DNA from 2 places in the Agromyces sp. Y782 genome. Region 2 is predicted to be linked to the other one. Evidence: riboswitches for the same ligand, from Rfam matches in the RefSeq annotation. Region 2 holds a riboswitch; the other holds the start of a gene.
What was found. A riboswitch is a leader RNA that binds a small molecule or an ion and turns the genes downstream of it on or off. The one in region 2 is predicted to bind thiamine pyrophosphate.

Region 1: linked by a shared signal. The riboswitch ahead of thiM (hydroxyethylthiazole kinase) and the one ahead of AC1C2S_RS16590 (ECF transporter S component) in region 2 are both predicted to bind thiamine pyrophosphate.

What each region holds. Positions count from the first base shown of each region.
Region 1 is NZ_JCAIUG010000001.1:2,393,656-2,403,190, reverse strand. It holds gene AC1C2S_RS11030 (fibronectin type III domain-containing protein) at 1-1,052, shown strand, start outside; gene AC1C2S_RS11025 (glycoside hydrolase family 127 protein) at 1,129-3,111, opposite strand; gene AC1C2S_RS11020 (carbohydrate ABC transporter permease) at 3,114-4,034, opposite strand; gene AC1C2S_RS11015 (carbohydrate ABC transporter permease) at 4,034-4,954, opposite strand; gene AC1C2S_RS11010 (ABC transporter substrate-binding protein) at 5,026-6,318, opposite strand; gene AC1C2S_RS11005 (LacI family DNA-binding transcriptional regulator) at 6,483-7,511, shown strand; gene AC1C2S_RS11000 (signal peptidase II) at 7,518-8,159, opposite strand; TPP riboswitch at 8,227-8,338, shown strand; gene thiM (hydroxyethylthiazole kinase) at 8,329-9,225, shown strand; gene thiE (thiamine phosphate synthase) at 9,222-9,535, shown strand, end outside.
Region 2 is NZ_JCAIUG010000002.1:513,715-523,249, forward strand. It holds gene gatA (Asp-tRNA(Asn)/Glu-tRNA(Gln) amidotransferase subunit GatA) at 1-592, shown strand, start outside; gene gatB (Asp-tRNA(Asn)/Glu-tRNA(Gln) amidotransferase subunit GatB) at 592-2,118, shown strand; gene AC1C2S_RS16575 (hypothetical protein) at 2,336-2,971, shown strand; gene AC1C2S_RS16580 (DNA polymerase IV) at 3,028-4,284, shown strand; gene AC1C2S_RS16585 (spore germination protein GerW family protein) at 4,364-4,696, shown strand; TPP riboswitch at 4,749-4,858, shown strand; gene AC1C2S_RS16590 (ECF transporter S component) at 4,897-5,532, shown strand; gene AC1C2S_RS16595 (ABC transporter ATP-binding protein) at 5,534-7,024, shown strand; gene AC1C2S_RS16600 (energy-coupling factor transporter transmembrane component T family protein) at 7,021-7,794, shown strand; gene AC1C2S_RS16605 (nucleoside/nucleotide kinase family protein) at 7,791-8,363, shown strand; gene AC1C2S_RS16610 (hypothetical protein) at 8,422-8,679, shown strand; gene AC1C2S_RS16615 (serine hydrolase family protein) at 8,739-9,535, opposite strand, start outside.

The sequences.
Region 1 (9,535 bases), on a different contig from region 2:
GCCAGGTCGACTTCTACCCGGGCGGCGACCGCGAGCAGGCGCTCGCGACCGCGAAGAAGCTGCAGGTGCCCTACGTGCTCGAGTACAACCGCGGACGCACCGTCGACGGCCAGGCCGCACCGATCGTGCAGCAGTGGATCCACGACAACGGCGACGGCACCTACAAGGAGTACATGACCGAGTGGTGGTACGTGAACGACCTGCCCGGGCGCTACGCCGACCGGCCCGACCCCGCCGGCCTCGCCGCGCAGCTCGCGCTCGCCGACGAGGGAATCGCGGCCCTCGACACGTTCTTCGGCGCACTGCCCCGTGCGTCGGATGCAGTCGCGACCGTGCCCTCTGCACCTGATGCGCCCGACGCATCAGTGAGCGACACCTCGGTGACGGTCTCGTGGGCCGAGCCCGCCGACGGCGGCTCGCCCGTCACGAGCTACCGGGTCGCCCTGAACGGCGGTGCCCCCGTCACGGTGCCGGCCGACACGACCGAGTACACCTTCACGGCAAGGCCCGGCGGCGACTACACCGCGACGGTCGCCGCCCGCAACACCGTCGGCACCTCAGCAACCTCGGCCGCGTCGGCGGCCGTGAACGTCGAGGGCCCCCCAGTGGTCGACCCGACCACGGTCAAGGGCTCGGTCTCGGTCACGGGTGACCTCGTGCCGGGCGGCGACATCACGGTCGTCGGCACCGGCCTGGCACCGGGAGTCGGCGGGTTCGCGGTCGAGCTGCACTCGACGCCGCAGACGCTCGGCGCCGCGACGACGGCCGCAGACGGCGGATTCACGTTCACCGGCACGATCCCGGCCGCGACGCCCGCGGGCGCGCACTCGATCGTCGTCACGATCAACGGCGTCGAGGTCGCACGCTCCTCGATCACGCTCGCCGCAGCATCAGGGGCGGCCGGTTCGGCGGGGGCAGCGGCGACCGACGCCGACCTCGCCTCGACGGGCGCACCGCTCGTCGACCTGCTCGGCTGGCTCGCGCTCGCACTGATCGCCGCCGGCGGCGCGGCGTTCGCCGTCGTGCGGGTTCGCGCACGTCGCGCGAGCTAGCGAGCAGCACGAACCGAACGGGGGTGGATGCCACGCGGCATCCGCCCCCGTTCGGTTCGCTACCGGCCCAGGCCGGTCACTCCGTCGGGATCCACACCCGCATCGTCGACGGGCCGCGCTCGGCCCACTCGTGATACGGCACGAGCGCGACCTGGTGAGCGGATGCTTCGGGCCCCTCGTCATCCGCGTCGTCGCCGTACGGCCACCCGCCGATCACGACGCGCTCACGCAACGCGACCACGACCCGACCGTCGACCTCGCGCGGCGGCACCGTCGTGTCGACGAGCACATCCGCGACACCCGTCGCACCGATGCCCGCCGACTCGAGATCGACCGACTCGAGCGCGAACACTTCGGGCCCGCGCTCGACCGTGACGCACCCGCGCACGGCATCGACGCGCGGGTCGGGCGCTGTGAACCGCGGCGCCACCGGCAGCTCGAGCGTGACTTCGTCGCCCACGGCGAACGCACGGGTCACCGAGGTCATGCCCGCACGCCCGTGCGAGTCGGCGGGCCAGGCCTGCTCGACTCCCCCGTCGGCGGGCCGCACGACGAGCCGCGCCTGCTCGGCCCACGCCGGCACCCTCAGCGAGAGCGTCCACTCGCCACCGGCGTCGGCGAGAACGCGCACCAGCACCGACCCCTCGCGCGGGTACGACGTCTCGACCTCGAGCGCGATCTCGCGCCCGTCGTCGAGCGTCGTGCGAATCGTCGACGGGGCGAACTGGTGCACCTGCACGCCCGAGGCATCCGCGGTCGCGATGTACGCCGCCAGACTCGCGAACGTGCGCGCCACGTTCGGCGGGCAGCACGACACCTCGAACCACGGCGCGCGCAACGATGACGACGCCCGCGGCGACACGACGTCGGGGTCGGCCGGGGCGCCTGGGCGCCGCTGGTGCAGCGTGTTGGCGTAGTAGAACGCCGTGCCCTCAGCCGAAGGCGACGTCGCGACGACGTTGAAGAGCGTGCGCTCGATGAGGTCACCGTAGCGGGCGTCGGGTTGGGCCAGCAGCATCCGCCAGCTGAACATGATCGAGGCGATGCCCGCGCAGGTCTCGGAGTAGGCGCGGTCGGAGGGCAGTTCGAAGTCCTCGCCGAACGCCTCGTCCTGATGGTGCGAGCCCTGCCCGCCGGTCACGTAGGTGCGCCGCGCGACCGTGTTCGTCCACTGGCGCTCGAGCGCGCCCAGTAGTTCGATATCGACCGTCTCGACGGCGAGGTCGACGGCTCCGGCGGCGAGGTAGTTCGCGCGCACCGCGTGGCCGCGAAGCACATCGGCCTGCCGCACCGGGATGTCGTCCTGGTAGTACGACCGGCCCCACTCGATGTCGCGCAGCGTGCCCGTGCCACGGCGCTCGACGAAGAGCTGCGCCTGACGCAGGTACCGGGGCTCGCCGGTGACACGGGCGAGCTCCACGAGCCCGACCTCGACCTCGGCGTGACCGCAGACCGACTCGATGCCGCCGTCCCCGAAGACCTCGCACACGAGGTCGGCCGCGCGACGAGCGACGTCGATGAGCCCGTCGTCTGCTGTCGGGCTGGTGCGCGCCCGCGCGACAGCCGCCTGGAAGAGGTGCCCGAGGCAGTACAGCTCGTGCCCCCACTCGAGGTCGGACCACCGCGCACCCTGGCCGGGCCTCCCGAAGCGGGTGTTCAGGTATCCGCCGGGCTCTTGCGCCGCGGCGACCCGGCCGACGAGGTCGCGGAACGCCCGCTCGAGTTCGGTGTCTCCCCCGCGCCGCCCGATCTCCCACGCCACGGCCTCGAGGTACTTGTACACCTCCGAGTCCGAGAACTCCCGGCCGCGCCGACCTTCGGGCAGTCCTCCGGATGCCGCGAGGTCGAAGTTGCCGATCCACCCCTCGCGCTCGAGCCAACCGGCGATGTGCGCGAGCGTGGCCCGCCCGTTCACCTCCTGCCGCTCACCCCAGAAGCCGCCGGTGATCGTCACTTCGTCGAGGCCCAGCGGGCGGAGCGCGGTGCGCGATGGTGCGACGGGCGCGACCGGTGGGACCGATGCGACCGATGCAGGAGCGGTGTGCGTGGAGACCGTCATGTTCATCCCTTGAAGGCGCCCGACATGAAGCCGCGCACGTAGTGTCGTTGAAGGATCAGGAAGAGCAGGATGCACGGCAGCGCGAGTACCACGACGCCGGCCTCGGTCGCGCCGTAGTCGACGACGCCCTGCACCTGCCCCCTGAGGTTCGAGATCGCGAGCGGCAGCGTCATGCGGTTCGAATCGTTGATGAGAATGAGCGGCGCCATGAAGTCGTTCCACGCCGCGAGGAACGCGAAGAGGCCGACCGTGATGAGGCCCGGCTTCACCGCGGGCACGAGCACCCGCCAGAGCACGCTCCAGGCGGAGCATCCATCGACCATCGCGGCCTCGTCGAGCTCACGCGGAATCGACTCGAACGAGATGCGCATCATGAACATCGAGAACGGGAGCTGGAACATGGTGAGCACGAGAGCCACGCCCACGAGCGAGTTCGAGAGCCCGACCGAGTTGAGCAGCACGTACAGCGGGATGAGCAGCGTCGCGTACGGCACCATCAGGATCGCGAGCGTCGAGAGGAACAGCAGGTCTTTGCCGGGGAACCTGAAGCGCGCGAAGGCGTAGCCGCCGAGCAGTGAGATCGTGAGCGTGAGCAGCACGGTCAGCAGCGACACGAACGTCGAGTTGAACAGGTACACCCAGATGCCGGCCTGGTAGTTCGCGAGGGTGACGTAGTTGCCGAAGCCCCAGCCGTCGGTCTGGTTGGTGCCCGCGAGCGGTGAGACCGACGAGATCGCCGTCCAGATGAGCGGGTAGAGGAAGAGCAGTGCGAGGCCGGCCGTGAGCACCCAGTACGGCGTGCGCAGGGCGATACCGGCGACGGTGGTGGGGCGCTTGCGGGCGACCCCGCCGCGATGGTTCGGCGCGACGATCGCGACCGTGGAGTCTGTGGCGGGTGCCCCGCGACGGGTGAGCAGGCTCATCAGTCTTCCGCCTTCCTTCCGAACGCGCGGATCTGCGCGATGTTGATGACCACGAGCGCGAGCAGCACGATGACCGAGAGCGCACCGGCGACGCCGAGATCGTTCTGCCCCTGGAACGCCATGCTGTAGATGAGCTGCACGACCGTGATGGTCGAGTTGTCGGGACCGCCCTTCGTGAGGATGTAGAACTGCTCGAATGCGAGCAGCGAGCCCGTGACGCAGAGCACGGTCGTGAGCGCGAGCGTCGGGCGGAGCAGCGGGATCGTGATGCCGCGGAAGGTCTGCCAACGCGAGGCGCCGTCGATGCGGGCCGCCTCGTACACGTCTTCGGGTATTCCCTGCAGGCCCACCAACATGAGCAGCATGTAGAAACCGGCGTAGCGCCAGACGATGAGGAAGATCGTCGACCAGAGCGCGCCGTCGGGCGTGCCGAGGAACGTGAAGCCCCACGCCTTCATGAGGTCGGCGAACGGCCCGGCGATGGGCGAGTAGAGCACGTAGAACAGGAGCGAAGCGGATGCCAGGCCCAGCGCGCTCGGCACGAGGAACGAAGTGCGCAGCAGTCCCTTCCACCTGGTGGATTCCTGCACGAGCATCGCGAGCCCGAGGCTCAAGGCGAGCAGGATGATCGTCGTCAGCACCGTGTACTTCAGGGTGAACCAGATGGAGTCGAGGAAGAAGCGGTTGCCGACCGCGTCGACGTAGTTCTCGGGCAGGTTCCACCCCTGGTTGCCGCCGAGCAACGGCCAGTCGCTCGCCGACATCTGCAGCACGAGCAGCAGCGGGAGCCCGAACAACAGCAGCACGAAGAGCGCGGTCGGCAGCGCGAAGAGCCAGCCGGTCACTGCGGCACGGCGACGAGGACGTCGGCGCTGCGCGCGACTCGAAGCGGATGCCGCTGCGGGAAGCGTGGCGGTCATGGTGGGCCTTTCGAGGGATGGCGGGCCGGCGCGCAGCTTGGACTCCGCGCGCCGGCCAGTCGACGGTGCGGCTACTGCCCGAGGATCGCGGTGATCTCGTCGTTGTCGGCGTCGATCGACGACGCGTCACCCAGCACCGCGTTGCGGACCATGGTCAGCCACGGGCTGTTCGGCGCGTTGAACGCTTGCTGGAAGTTGATCGCGACCGGGGTATCGCCCTGACCGGCGACCTCGTTGATCGTGATTAGGCGCGGGTCCTTCTGCGAGTACTCGTTGTCGGCGAGGTCGGAGCGCGAAACCACGTCGTTGTCCTTCGCGAGGACACCGACCTGCGCGTCCTCGGACATCATCCAGCTGAGGAAGCTCCACGCCTGCGCGGCCTTCTTCGAGTCCTTCGAGACGCCGATGCCGTCGCCGCCGACGAATGTCGAGGCTCCGCCCTCGGGGCCGGGCAGACCCGAGACACCCACGTCGAACGGAGTCGACGAGAGCAGGGTCGCCGGGTACGGCATGATGCCGACCTTGCCCTCGGTGAACGCGGCGGTCCAGGTGGGGCCGGCCTCGTCCTTCGATGCGGGCAGCACGGCGCCCGAGTCCCAGAGGTCCTTCCAGATGGAGTAGATCTCCTTCGACGTGTCGCTTGCGAGCAGCGACTCGGTGCCATCGTCGGAAAGCACCTCTTGTCCGTCGGCCCAGTTGCTCGGGAACCACGTGAAGACGAGGCATCCGCCGCAGTTCAGGCCGGTGGCCGTGCCGTACGTGTCGGGCTTGTTCAGGCCCTGGATGGCCTTGGCCCACTCGGCGAACTCCTCGAGGTTGGCGGGGCCGGCCTCGGCATCGAGCCCGGCCTCGGTCGCGAGCTCCTTGTTCCAGAACAGCATCGACAGGTCGAGCACGAACGGCAGCACGTACTCCTCGTCGTCGAGCGTGCCGGCCGAGAGATGCCCCTTGTTGATCTCGTCCTTGAAGTCGAAGCCGTCGATGTTCGCCGTGATGTCCTGGAACAGCCCCTGCTCGACCCAGTTCGGCACGTAGACGATGTCGGCGGCGAACAGGTCGGGCAGACCGTTGGAGCCGGCTGCTGCACCGACCTTCGCGACGTAGTCGTCGTTCGGCACGACCGTGAGCTCGACCTGGTTCTCGTGGCTGTCGTTGTAGGCCTCGACGAGGAGCTTCGCCTGCTTCTCGAGGGGCGCACGCGTCCAGAGCGTCAGGGTCGTGCCGTCGTCGACGCCCTCGGCGCCGGCGTCCGCGAGGCTCGTTCCGGGTTCGTCGCCGCCCGTGCAGGCGGCCAGTCCGATCGTGAGAGCGCCGGCGGCGAGCAGAGCTGCAGCCCGCATCATCCGGCGATTGCGTGATCTCATCCGTGTACTCCTTGCTCGTCGTTGAGTGGGCGCCGAGACGCCCGGAATGTCAGGTGCTGGTGCGGCCTTACCGAAATTTCCGAAAGGCCTTTCGGCACGCTACAGTGTGAATCTCCCGGCCGTCAAGAGCGACAGCCGGTAGCGTTTCAGTCGAGGAGGCGAACATGGCGAGAACCGGCTCGGGCAGCTCACGGGCGGCGACGCTCAACGACGTGGCCCGCATGGCAGGCGTCTCGCTCGCGACCGCCTCGAAGGCCATCAACGGCCGCGACCAAGTCGCCCCGGCCACGCGCAAGCGCGTCATCGACGCCGCCGAACAGCTCTCGTTCACACCCAACTCGCTCGCCAGAAGCCTCATCGCCGGCCGCACCGGAACCGTGGGCCTGCTCACGAGCGACCTCGAGGGCCGGTTCGTGATCCCCATCCTCATGGGCGCCGAAGACGCGTTCGGCGCAGGTCAGATCAACGTGTTCCTCTGCGACGCGCGAGGCGACACGATCCGCGAGCAGCACCACCTCAAGGCGCTGCTGAACCGACGCGTCGACGGCATCATCGTCGTGGGACGCCAGACCGACCCGCGACCGTCCCTCGGCCACGACCTCCCCGTGCCCGTGGTCTACGCCTACGCGCCATCAGACGACCCCGGCGACGTCTCGGTGACGCCCGACAACATCGCCGGCGGACGCATCGCCGTCGAGCACCTCCTCGCCACGGGGCGGCGGCGCATCGCGCACATCACCGGCGAGCCCGAGTACGCCGCCGCGCAGGATCGTGCGGTCGGCGTGCAGGCGGCCCTCGCCGAAGCCGGACTCGAACTCGTGGGCGACGTCATGACCTCGAGCTGGAGCGAACACTGGGGCCGCGCAGCGGCCGGCATGCTGCTCGCCCAGCATCCCGACATCGACGGCGTCGTCGCCGGCAGCGACCAGATCGCGCGCGGCGTGATCGACACCATGCGCGACCTCGGCAAGCGCGTGCCCGAAGACGTCGCCGTCATCGGGTACGACAACTGGGAGGTGCTCGCCGTGAACTCCCGTCCCGAGCTGACGAGCATCGACGCGAACCTGCAGCAGCTCGGGCGCACCGCGGCCATGCGAATCTTCGCCGCGATCGACGGCACCGAACCTGACGCCGGCGTGCATCACCTGCCCGTGCGGCTCGTGATCCGCGGGTCGACCATCGAGCGTCGCTGAGGGGCGCTATGCGGATGTCTCGGTGCCGGTGTTCGTCTCGGCAGTCGTGTCGGAGTCGGCAGCCGCGTCGGCGTCGGTAGCCGTTTCAGCGTCAGCGTCAGCGTCAGCGTCAGCCGAGTTGACAGCGCCGCTGCGATGCACGCCCTTGAAGGTCAGCACGAGCACCATCACGGCGCCGGCGAAGATCGCGATGTCGGCCACGTTGCCGATGAAGAGGTTGCCGTAACCGATGAAGTCCACGACATGCCCGCGGCCGAATCCCGGTTCACGGAACAGCCGATCGCCGAGGTGGGTCGCGGCGCCGCCGAGCAGGAGACCGAGCGCGATCGCCCAACCCCGTGAGCGCACCGGCCACGCGAACACGAGGATGGCGATGACCCCCACTGCCGCCAGGATCGCGAACACCCAGGTGAACTCGGTGCCGATCGAGAATGCGGCGCCGGGGTTGTACACGAGCTGGAAGCGGATCAGGTCACCGATCAACGGAACGGACACCCGCTCCTCGAGTGCGGCCTCGGCCCACCACTTCGAGCCCTGGTCGATGAGGATCACGACGACGGCGAGGAGCGCGACGAACCAGAACAGGCGCGGCTTCACCGTGCTCTCGAGGGCGGGAGCGGGCGGCGGCATTGAAGGGTCGGAACTCACTGCTTCATTATCCTTCGCGCGAGACGCCCGTGTCGCCGACCGTCACCGGGCGACCGCTAGGCTTCATCGCAGTGACACGGGGTGCCGTGCATCGCTTCACCGAAGCGGGCATGGCTGAGAACACACCCGTCGAACCTGATCTAGTTCGAACTAGCGAAGGGATGTCGCGATGAGCGATCGTCTGCCAACCGACCCTGCCCGGCACTCTGCCGAGCTCCTGACCCTCGTGCGCGAGGCGACGCCGCTCGTGCAGTGCATCACCAACAGCGTCGTCACCAACGTGACGGCCAACACTCTGCTCGCCCTCGGCGCGGCCCCGGCCATGGTCGACATCCGCGGTGAGGCCGGGATCTTCGCGCGAATCGCGTCGGGGCTGCTCGTGAACCTCGGCACGCCGCACGAGGAACAGCGAGATGCCGCCCGCGAGGCGGTGGCCGCGGCATCCGAGACCGGCACGCCCTGGGTGCTCGACCCGGTCGCCGTCGGCGGACTGCCCGTGCGCACCGCGTTCGCCCACGAGCTGCTCGCGCAGCGCCCGACCGTGATCCGCGGCAATGCGAGCGAGGTCATCGCCCTCGCCGGCACGGGCAGCGGCGGACGCGGCGTCGACGCCTCCGATTCGACCGAGTCGGCAGCGGATGCCGCGGCTCACCTCGCCCGGGCGCACGGCTCCGTCGTCGCGGTGTCGGGCCCGATCGACCTGATCACCGACGGCCGGCGGGTTGCGCGGGTCGCCAACGGCGACGTGCTGCTCACCCGGGTCACGGGCGGCGGTTGCGCCCTCGGCGCCGTCACCGCAGCCTTCCTCTCGGTCACCGACGACGCGTTCTCCGGCGCCGTTGCAGCGACGCTCGTCTACACGGTGGCGGCCGAGCTCGCGGCCGCGGGTGCCGCCGGGCCGGGCAGTTTCGCACCGCTGTTCCTCGATGCCCTCGCGCAGGTCACGGCCGACGAGGTCGCCGAGCGCGGGCGGGTGCAGCTCGTCGAGGTCGCCGCCGACGCGCAGACGGCGGTGGCGGCCGAACTCGCATCCGTGGCAGTGCCCTCGACGTCGGTGCGGTCGTGACGGCGCACACGGCGCTCGATCTCTCGGTCTACCTCGTCACCGATACGGCACTCTGCGGCCCGCGGGGCGTGACGTCGGTCGTCGCCGATGCGGTCGATGGCGGGGTGCGAGTGGTGCAGCTGCGTGACAAGCTCGGCTCCTCGACGGAGCTGCTGATGCTGCTCGAAGGGCTGTGCGCCGCGATCGACGGGCGGGCGACGCTGCTCGTGAACGACCGGCTCGACGTCGCCCTCGCGGCACGGGCGAGCGGCTTGCCCGTCGACGGTGTGCATCTCGGCCAGGGTGACGCCGCGGCGGCGATCGCGCGTGA
Region 2 (9,535 bases):
CCTGCCCGCAGAAGCGTCGTCGAACCTCGCGAAGTTCGACTCGGTGCGCTTCGGCCTCCGTGTCACGCCCGAGGGCGCTGGCACGGTCGAGCAGGTCATGGCTGCGACCCGCGAGGCCGGTTTCGGCCCCGAGGTCAAGCGACGCATCATCCTCGGCACCTATGCACTCTCGGCGGGCTACTACGACGCCTACTACGGCAGCGCGCAGAAGGTACGCACGCTCGTACAGCGCGACTTCGGTGCGGCCTTCGCGAACGTCGACGTGCTCGCCTCGCCGACCGCACCGACGACCGCGTTCAAGTTCGGCGAGAAGCTCGCCGACCCCGTGTCGATGTACCTGAACGACATCGCGACGATTCCCGCGAACCTCGCCGGTGTGCCGGGCATCTCGCTGCCGTCGGGGCTCGCCCCCGAAGACGGGCTGCCCGTCGGCATCCAGTTCCTCGCGCCGGCGCGCGAGGACGCACGTCTCTACAACGTCGGCGCTGCGCTCGAGCAGTTGCTCGAGGCACGTTGGGGCGGCCCGCTCCTCGCGCAGGCGCCCGACCTCTCCGCCCATGAGCTCACCGCGACCGAGGAAGGCGCACTCTGATGGCCCGCGCTGAACTGATGGACTTCGATAAGGCCCTCGAACTCTTCGAGCCGGTCATCGGCCTCGAGGTGCACGTCGAGCTGAACACCACGACGAAGATGTTCTCGTCGGCGCCGAACCCCGCGAACTCGCAGTTCCACGGCGCGGAGCCGAACACGCTCATCACGCCCGTCTGCCTCGGCCTGCCCGGTTCGCTGCCCGTCGTCAACGGCGAGGCCGTGAAGTACTCGATCAGTCTGGGGCTCGCGCTCGGCTGCTCGATCGCCCCGTCGAGCCGGTTCGCCCGCAAGAACTACTTCTACCCCGACCTCGCGAAGAACTACCAGATCTCGCAGTACGACGAGCCGATCGCGTTCGACGGCGAGGTCGAGGTCGAGCTCGAGAACGGGCGCACCTTCACGGTGCCGATCGAGCGCGCGCACATGGAGGAAGACGCCGGCAAGCTCACGCACGTCGGCGGTTCGACCGGTCGCATCCAAGGCGCCGAGTACTCGCTCGTCGACTACAACCGTGCCGGTGTGCCGCTCGTCGAGATCGTCACGCGCCCGATCTTCGGCGGCGAAGCCGACACTCCTGCGCTCGCGAAGGCGTACGTGTCGACGATCCGCGACATCGTGCTCTCGCTCGGCATCTCCGAGGCGCGCATGGAGCGCGGCAACCTCCGTTGCGACGCGAACGTCTCGCTCCGCCCCCGCGGGCAGGAGAAGCTCGGCACGCGCACCGAGACGAAGAACGTCAACTCGATGCGGTCGGTCGAGCGTGCAGTGCGCTACGAGATCCAGCGTCAGGCCGCAATCCTCGCCGGTGGCGGCACGATCACTCAAGAGACGCGTCACTGGCACGAAGACACCGGTGCGACGAGCGCCGGACGGCCCAAGTCCGACGCCGACGACTACCGGTACTTCCCCGAGCCCGACCTGCTGCCGGTCGTGCCCTCGGCCGAGCTGATCGAGGAATTGCGCGCCGCGCTGCCCGAGGCGCCCGCCGCGCGCCGCCGGCGTCTGAAGGCCGAGTGGGGCTTCACCGACGACGAGTTCCAGATCGTGGCGAACTCGGGCATGCTCAACGAGCTCGCCGCGACCGTCGCCGCCGGCGCAACCCCGGCTGCCGCGCGCAAGTGGTGGACGGGTGAGATCGCGCGTCTCGCGAACGCCGCCGACCGGGATGCCACGGGCCTCGTGTCGCCCGAGCACGTCGCCGAGCTCGCGCAGCTCGTCGATTCCGGCACGCTCACCGATCGCCTGGCCCGCCAGGTGCTCGAGGGCGTCATCGCCGGCGAGGGCTCGCCGCAACAGGTCATCGACGCGCGCGGTCTCGCCGTCGTCTCCGATGATGGCGCGCTGATCGCGGCGATCGATGCGGCACTCGCCTCGCAGCCTGACGTGCTCGCGAAGATCCGCGATGGCAAGGTGCAGGCGGCCGGTGCCGTGATCGGCGCCGTCATGAAGGCGATGCAGGGCAAGGCCGATGCGGCGCGTGTGCGCGAGCTCGTGCTCGAGCGGGCCGCGACTCCGGTGGCCGAGTAGCGCGTGCAGCGAGCGTTCTCATACCGCCGGTCGAGTAGCGAGCGTTCTCGTACCGCTGGTCGAGTAGCGAGCGTTCTCGTACCGCTGGTCGAGTAGCGAGCGTTCTCGTACCGCTGGTCGAGTAGCGAGCGCAGCGAGCGTATCGAGACCGACTCACAGCCCGCACGATACTGACGGCCGTACAGTGGTCGTCCTTTGAACGATTGAGGAGCACGACATGGGATTCCTGGACCGACTGTTCGGCACCGTCCCCGACGAACCTGCGGCGCGCCCGGTTCCTTCTGCACGCCGACTGAGTGACGACGAGCTCGCCGTCGAGCGATACCGCTACCTGCTGCGCACGGCGCCGCCCGAGTCGGTCGAGACGGTGCACGCCGAGGCATTCGCCAAGCTCACTCCCGAGCAGCGAGCGGCGGTCTTCGCCTCGCTCTCCGAAGAGGCACCGGCCGGTGAACGACTCGTCTCCGACGAGCCCGGCGCACTGGCTCGGGCGGCGACCCGTGCCGAGCTTCGAGCTCCCGGCAGCGTAGAACGTGCCTTCAACCGGGCGGATGCCGCGGGTGGCCGCACCCAGCAGGGCGGGCCGTCGTTCGGCGGTATGTTCGCAGGCTCGCTGCTCGGCTCCATCGCGGGTGTGGTGGTCGGTTCGGCGATCGCGCAGGCGTTCCTGCCCGACCCCGCCTCGTTCGAGGCGGGCGCCGACGGCGGGGACACCGGGGGCGACTCGGGCGGCGAGAACGGTGCTGGCACGGGCGCCGATGCCGGTGGCTATGACGCTTCTGGTTCCGACCAGGGCGGCTTCGGAGACTTCGGCGGTGGCGATTTCGGTGGTGGTGGCGACTTCGGTTTCTGATGCTCCATCGCTGGCCCTGAGCTTCCGATGACAGTGGCACGGGCTAGGTTCGGAGCATGAGCAAGCAGGACGGCTCGTCGCGGCAGGTCACCACCGGCCCGGTCGACGATTCGGCGACACCCATCCTGCACGTCGACATGGATGCGTTCTTCGTGTCGGTCGAGTTGTTGAAGCGGCCCGATCTGCGCGGCAAGCCGGTGCTGGTCGGCGGTACCGCCGGGCGTGGGGTTGTTTCTGCGGCGAGCTACGAGGCCCGAAAGTACGGCGTGAACTCGGCGATGCCGATGTCGCTCGCATTGCAGCGCTGCCCGAACGCGATCGTGTTGCGGGGCGATTATGCGAGCTACACCGAGTACTCGCGTCGGGTGATGACCATCTTCGAAGAGGTCACCCCGCTCGTCGAGCAGCTCTCGATCGATGAGGCGTTCCTCGATGTGTCGGGCGCGCGACGCCTGCACGGCAGCCCGGCCGAGATCGCGTGGACCCTGCGGCAGCGGGTGCACCGCGAGACCGGGTTGACCTGCTCGGTCGGCGTGGCGGCGACGAAGTTCGTGGCGAAAGTGGCGTCGAGCAGGGCGAAGCCCGACGGCATGCTCGTGGTGCCGGCCGAGCGCACGCTCGAGTTCCTGCACCCGCTGCCGGTCTCGGCGCTCTGGGGGGTCGGGCGAGTCACCGAGGAGTCGCTCACGCGCATCGGCCTGCGCACGGTCGGCGATGTCGCCGCCATGCCGGTCGATGCGCTCGAACGTGCGCTCGGGCCGGCCCTCGCGGCCAAACTCAGCCATCTCGCGATGGGCGTCGACGCGCGCGACGTCGTCACGGGCCGTGAAGAGAAGAGCATCGGCCACGAGGTCACGTTCGGCTACGACCTCACCGATCTCGAGCAATTGAGGCGTGAGCTCCTCCGGCTCTCCGACGACGTCGCCGTGCGGCTGCGCAAGGCGGGGCTGCTCGGCCGCACGGTCGTGTTGAAGCTCCGCTACGGCGACTTTCGCACGGTCACCAGGTCGCGCACGCTGGGCGAGCCCACGGATGTCGCGCGCCGCATCTACGACGAGGCATCCGCGGCCCTCGGTGAACTCGCCGGCGATGGTGCGCGAATCCGTCTCATCGGTGTTCGAGCCGAACAGCTACGGCCGTCGGGTACCGGTGCGATGTTGTGGGACCCCGACGAGGAGTGGCGCGAGGCCGAGCGCACCATCGATGAGGTGACCGCTCGTTTCGGTCGAGGCGCAGTGCGGCCGGCTTCGCTCGTGCGCCCGGCGGTCGATCGTGTCGAGTCGTCACGACGCAAGGATGCGGGCGGTGAGTGAGTGCGTTGCGATGAACCCGTTCGAGGGCGAATCGTGAGAGGGGTGGCTGAGCGGCGCATCCGCGGGTAGCGTTGCAGGCATGGCTGAACTCGTACTGGAACTGGCTGAGAGCGTCGCCGGCGTCGGCGTGAAGACCTCCTACGGCGACGTCGTCGAGATCGACGGCACCACCCTCGTGCCGGTGGCGCTCGGATACTACGGCTTCGGTGCCGGCAGCGGCTCCGACGAGAAGGGCGACGAGGCGGGCGGCGGTGGCGGCGGTGGCCTCTCCATTCCGCTCGGCGCATACGTCGGTCGCGATGGCGGCGTTCGCTTCGAACCGAACCTCATCGGCCTGCTGCTCGTCGCCACCCCGCTCGTGTGGGTCACCGGCAAGGCGCTGCGCATGGTGATCAGAGCGCTCAAGCGCTGAGACGCCCACCGTCGCGGCGGTCGACCCTCACCGTGCTCGTCGGCGTATACTCGTCAGCGAACACGGGAGTCCGGTGAGCCGGGCTGAGAGGAAGGTTCTCAACCTTCGACCGTCGAACCTGATCTGGGTAATGCCAGCGCAGGGAGGGCAATCACATCTCAATTCCCGTGCCTCTTTCCACGAATCGAAAGGGCACGACAGTGCACACTGCAGCAACTGAAACCAGCACATCTCCGGCCGCTCCGAAGCCGCGCAATCTGCGTTGGCGGGTCGTCGACATCGTCGTCGCCAGCGTGATCGGCGTCGCGACGGGGCTTCTTTTCCTCTTCTGGAACAACATCGGTTACGCATGGTTCAGTGCGGCCGATGCGCTCACGCCGGGCCTCGGCGGTATCGCCGTGGGCATCTGGCTCATCGGCGGCGTGCTCGGCGGACTCATCATCCGCAAGCCGGGTGCGGCCCTCTTCGTCGAGCTGCTCGCCGCGGTCGTGTCAGCCCTGATCGGCAACCAGTGGGGCATCGAGACGATTTACTCGGGCGTGGCGCAGGGGCTCGGCGCCGAACTGGTGTTCGCGATCCTCGCCTACCGCCGGTTCGGTGTGTTGCCCGCCATGCTCGCCGGTGCGGCGGCCGGCGCGGCGGCCTGGAGCCTCGAGCTCTTCACCTCCGGCAATCTGCAGAAGTCCGCCGAGTTCCTGGGGCTCTATTTCGCGACGGTGGTCGTGTCGGGCGCGGTCCTGGCCGGGCTGCTCGGCTGGCTCATCGTGCGGGGCCTCGCAACCACCGGGGCGCTCAGCCGTTTCGCCGCGGGTCAAGACGTGACTCAGCGGGTCTGACGTGGGTCACGACTCCGAAGCCATCCGGCCCGCGCGCGTGGAGGCGCGCGGGTGGGGGTGGCGCCACGCCGGCAGGCGCGACGCAGCGCTCGATGGCATCGACCTTCGTATCGAACCGGGGGAGCGGGTGCTGCTGCTCGGGCCGTCGGGTTCGGGCAAATCGACGCTCCTTCACGCCCTTGCCGGAGTTCACGGCGGAGCCGAGGAGGGCGAGGAGACCGGTTCGCTGCGCATCGACGGCGAGTGGCCGGCATCGGTGCGGGGCCGCGCGAGCCTCGTGCTGCAGGATCCCGACTCGCAAGTGATCCTCGCTCGCGTCGGTGACGACGTCGCCTTCGGCTGCGAGAACCTCGGGGTGCCGCGAGACGAGATCTGGCCGCGTGTGCGTCGCGCGCTCGACGACGTCGGGCTCGACCTTCCACTCGATCACCCGACCAGCTCGCTCTCCGGCGGGCAGAAGCAGCGCCTCGCGCTTGCCAGTGCCCTCGCGATGCGTCCAGGGCTCTTGCTCCTCGACGAACCGACCGCGAACCTCGACCCCGACGGGGTGAGCGAGGTACGCCTCGCGGTCGACCGCACGCTCGAGCGCACCGGAGCGACCTTCGTCGTGGTCGAGCATCGTGTCGATGTCTGGATCGACCTCGTGACCCGAGTGGTGGCGCTCGGCAGGAACGGTCGTATCATCGCCGACGGCGACCCCCGACACGTCATCGACACGCAGCGCGAGGCCCTCCTCGCCGCCGGGGTATGGGTGCCCGGCTCGCCGCCGACGGTGACGTCGGCGCGGCCCGCCGCTGCGGCATCCGTTCTCGATCTCGCCGGTATCGACCTCGCGATCGGCCGCCGGAGCGATGCGGTCGTGCGAGCGGGGCTCGAGTTGTCATTGCCGAGAGCCTCGTCGACGGTGCTCACGGGGCCGAACGGCGCCGGAAAGTCGACCCTCGCCCTCACGATGGGCGGACTCCTGGCACCGATCGCCGGTCACGTGCGCGCGTCAGCGGAACTCGCGAGCGGGCTGCGCAGTGAGCCGATCCGATGGCGCTCGCGCGAGTTGCTCACCCGCATCGGAACCGTGTTTCAAGAGCCGGAGCACCAGTTCGTCGCCTCCACCGTGCAGCGCGAACTCGAGGTCGCCCCGCGGGCGCTGGGTCTCGACGCGGCGACGACCCGTCTGCGCACTCGCGAGGTGCTCGAACGCTTGGGGCTCGACCGGCTCGCCGAGGCGAACCCGTTCACGCTCTCCGGCGGTGAGCAACGTCGGCTCACGGTCGCGTGCGCGCTCGTCGCGCAGCCCCGCGTCATCATCCTCGACGAGCCGACCTTCGGCCAAGACCGTCTCACCTGGATCGAACTCGTCGGCCTGCTCAGGGGGCTGGTCGACGACGGGGTGACCCTGCTCTCGATCAGTCATGATGCGGCATATCTCGCGGCGCTCGGCGATCAGCATCTCGATCTCAGCCGGGAGTCCCTTCGGGTGGAGGCAGCGGCATGATCGCGGCACCTCGACTGCGTCTCGTCGATCGCGTCAACCCCGTCAGCCGCCTCGCCGCGGCGATGCTCCTCACCACACCACTGCTCCTCACCGTCGATTGGGTGAGCGCCGCGGTCGCGCTCGTCGTGCAGCTCGCACTGTTCGCCATGGCCGGTGTGACCCCGAAAGTGCTCGTGGCCCGCACGTGGCCGATCCTCATCGCGGCACCGATCGCCGGTCTCAGCATGCTGTTGTACGGGCGGCCCGAGGGCACCGAGTACTGGTCGTTCTGGCTGGCGCGGGTCACCGACGGCTCCATCGAACTCGCCATCGCCGTCACCGTGCGCGTACTCGCGATCGGATTGCCGGCGGTGCTGCTGTTCATGAATGTCGACCCGACCGAGCTCGCCGACGGGCTCGCGCAGATCGCTCGCCTGCCGAGCAGGTTCGTGCTGGGCGCGCTCGCGGGAGCACGCCTCGTCGGCCTGTTCATCGAGGATTGGCGGGCGATGGCGTTGTCGCGCCGCGCGCGCGGCATCGGCGATCATGGGGCCATCCGCCGGTTCGCGACCATGGCCTTCGCGCTGCTCGTGCTCGCCATTCGGCGGGGAAGCAAACTCGCGACCGCGATGGAGGCACGCGGCTTCGGGTCCGACCGACCGCGCACCTGGGCGCGCGTCTCCCGTGTCGGTTGGTCGGACGCGGCGCTCCTCGCACTCTCCGTCGGCATCGCCGCGCTCGCGATCGGCGCGGCCATCTGGGCCGGTACTTTTCACCCGGTGTGGTCGTGACCGATCGCCCGAGTGTCGAGGTCGGCCCCGCGGCATCCGCCGTTCGGGCCGTGCTCACTCGGGTACGCACGGGGCGATCGCAGATCATCGCGATCGACGGACCCAGCGGCTCCGGCAAGAGCACGCTCGCCGACGCGATCCTGCGGGCCTGGCCCGGTCGAACGCCCGACCTCGTTCGTCTCGACGACGCCTACCGCGGCTGGACCGGGCTCGAACGGGCCGGCACCGAGTTGTCGCACACCCTCATCGCCCGCCGGGGGAGAGGCATGGTGGGGCAGTGGCGGCAATGGGACTGGGCGACGGATCGTCCGGGTCCGATCGAGTCGAGCGATCCCGGCAACACGCTGGTCATCGAGGGGTGCGGCGCGTTCGCGGCCGTTGCGCGGGTCGACGCGGTGCATGTCTGGGTGGAGGCCTCTGCACGAGTGCGCAAACGCAGGGCGCTGGCACGAGACGACGGTGCATTCGATCCGTATTGGGAACTCTGGGAACGGCAGTGGCGCCGATACGTCGCGCGTACAGGACCCGCGCGTCGTGCCGATCTCCGGGTTCGCGTCGTCGACGTCTGAGCCGGCGCCCTCGCGCGGCGCCCTGCCCCTTGGTGCGACCGAGCGCTACGGTAGTCACATGAGCACAGACACGACAGGCGCCCAATATGTCGCGGAGTTCCTCGACGGTCCACTCGAGGGCGAGTTCGAGCAGCGCATCCTCGTGGGCGGCAAGCCCGAACAGCGCGTCGGCATGGTCGCCGCCGTCGACGGTCTCGAGTCGCTGTTCTGGTACGACGCGGTCGACGAGCGCGAGGTCAACGGACAGGTGCGAGTGCAGTTCCGCTTCGATGCGGATGACTCCGACCCGGTCGAGTCCGACGACGAGAACGACTGAACGTACCGCACGCGGGAGGCTGCGCGCCCACCCGTTCAGCCTTCGTCTCGGTCCTCGGTTCAGCCCTGCTGATCGGCGAAGAACGCCCCGATGAGCGCAGCCGGATTCATGAGTCGCCAGAGCGGACCCGGATCGCCGATGTCGCTCGTCAACTCGAGCGGCGAGCCGAGATCCCCGCTGGCAGCGGCCACGACCACTCTGCCGACGTCACGGCCCGCCGACGCGGTCGTGAAGGCTTCGACGGCGACGGATGCCTCGCCGCCCGGGTTGCCCCACGAGACATCCGTCTGGCTCACGGTGGCGATGAGCTCGGCTCGGTCTCCCCAGGCCGCTTCGACACTCGCGTAGGGCGTGCCGGCGGTGATGACTTCGACGGGCTGCGCGGTGAGCGCGCTCGATTCAACCGCCGTACGGACGGCTGCGTCGAGCGTCTCGTAGTCGGGCATGAGCGACATCGCTCCGACGAGGCGATGTGGGGGTTCGCCTTCTGCGCCCGGGATCTCGGTTGCGAAGAGGAAGGTCAGGCCCGCCTGGTCGGTGTAGCTGCGGGCGAGGGCGCGCACTCCCGTGTCGCCGAGGTGGGCGACCACGTCTGGCACGTTTCGCGCCCCGGCGACCGCTGGGGACTCCACCGTGTCGTACATCGCCGCGAGCGCCGGGTCGGCCAGTGCCAGCGCCGTGAGCCGGGTGAGTTCTTCGGCGGTGCCGACATTGTCGCCCGACAGGCCCGTCGCGTCGGCGACCCGGGTCTCGGTGAAGCCTTGCTCGGCGAGCCAGGCATTGGCCGCCTTGACATAGGGGTTGACGCCGCCGAACGCCCAGCGCACGAGCGTGTCGGCGTGGTTGTTGCTCGATG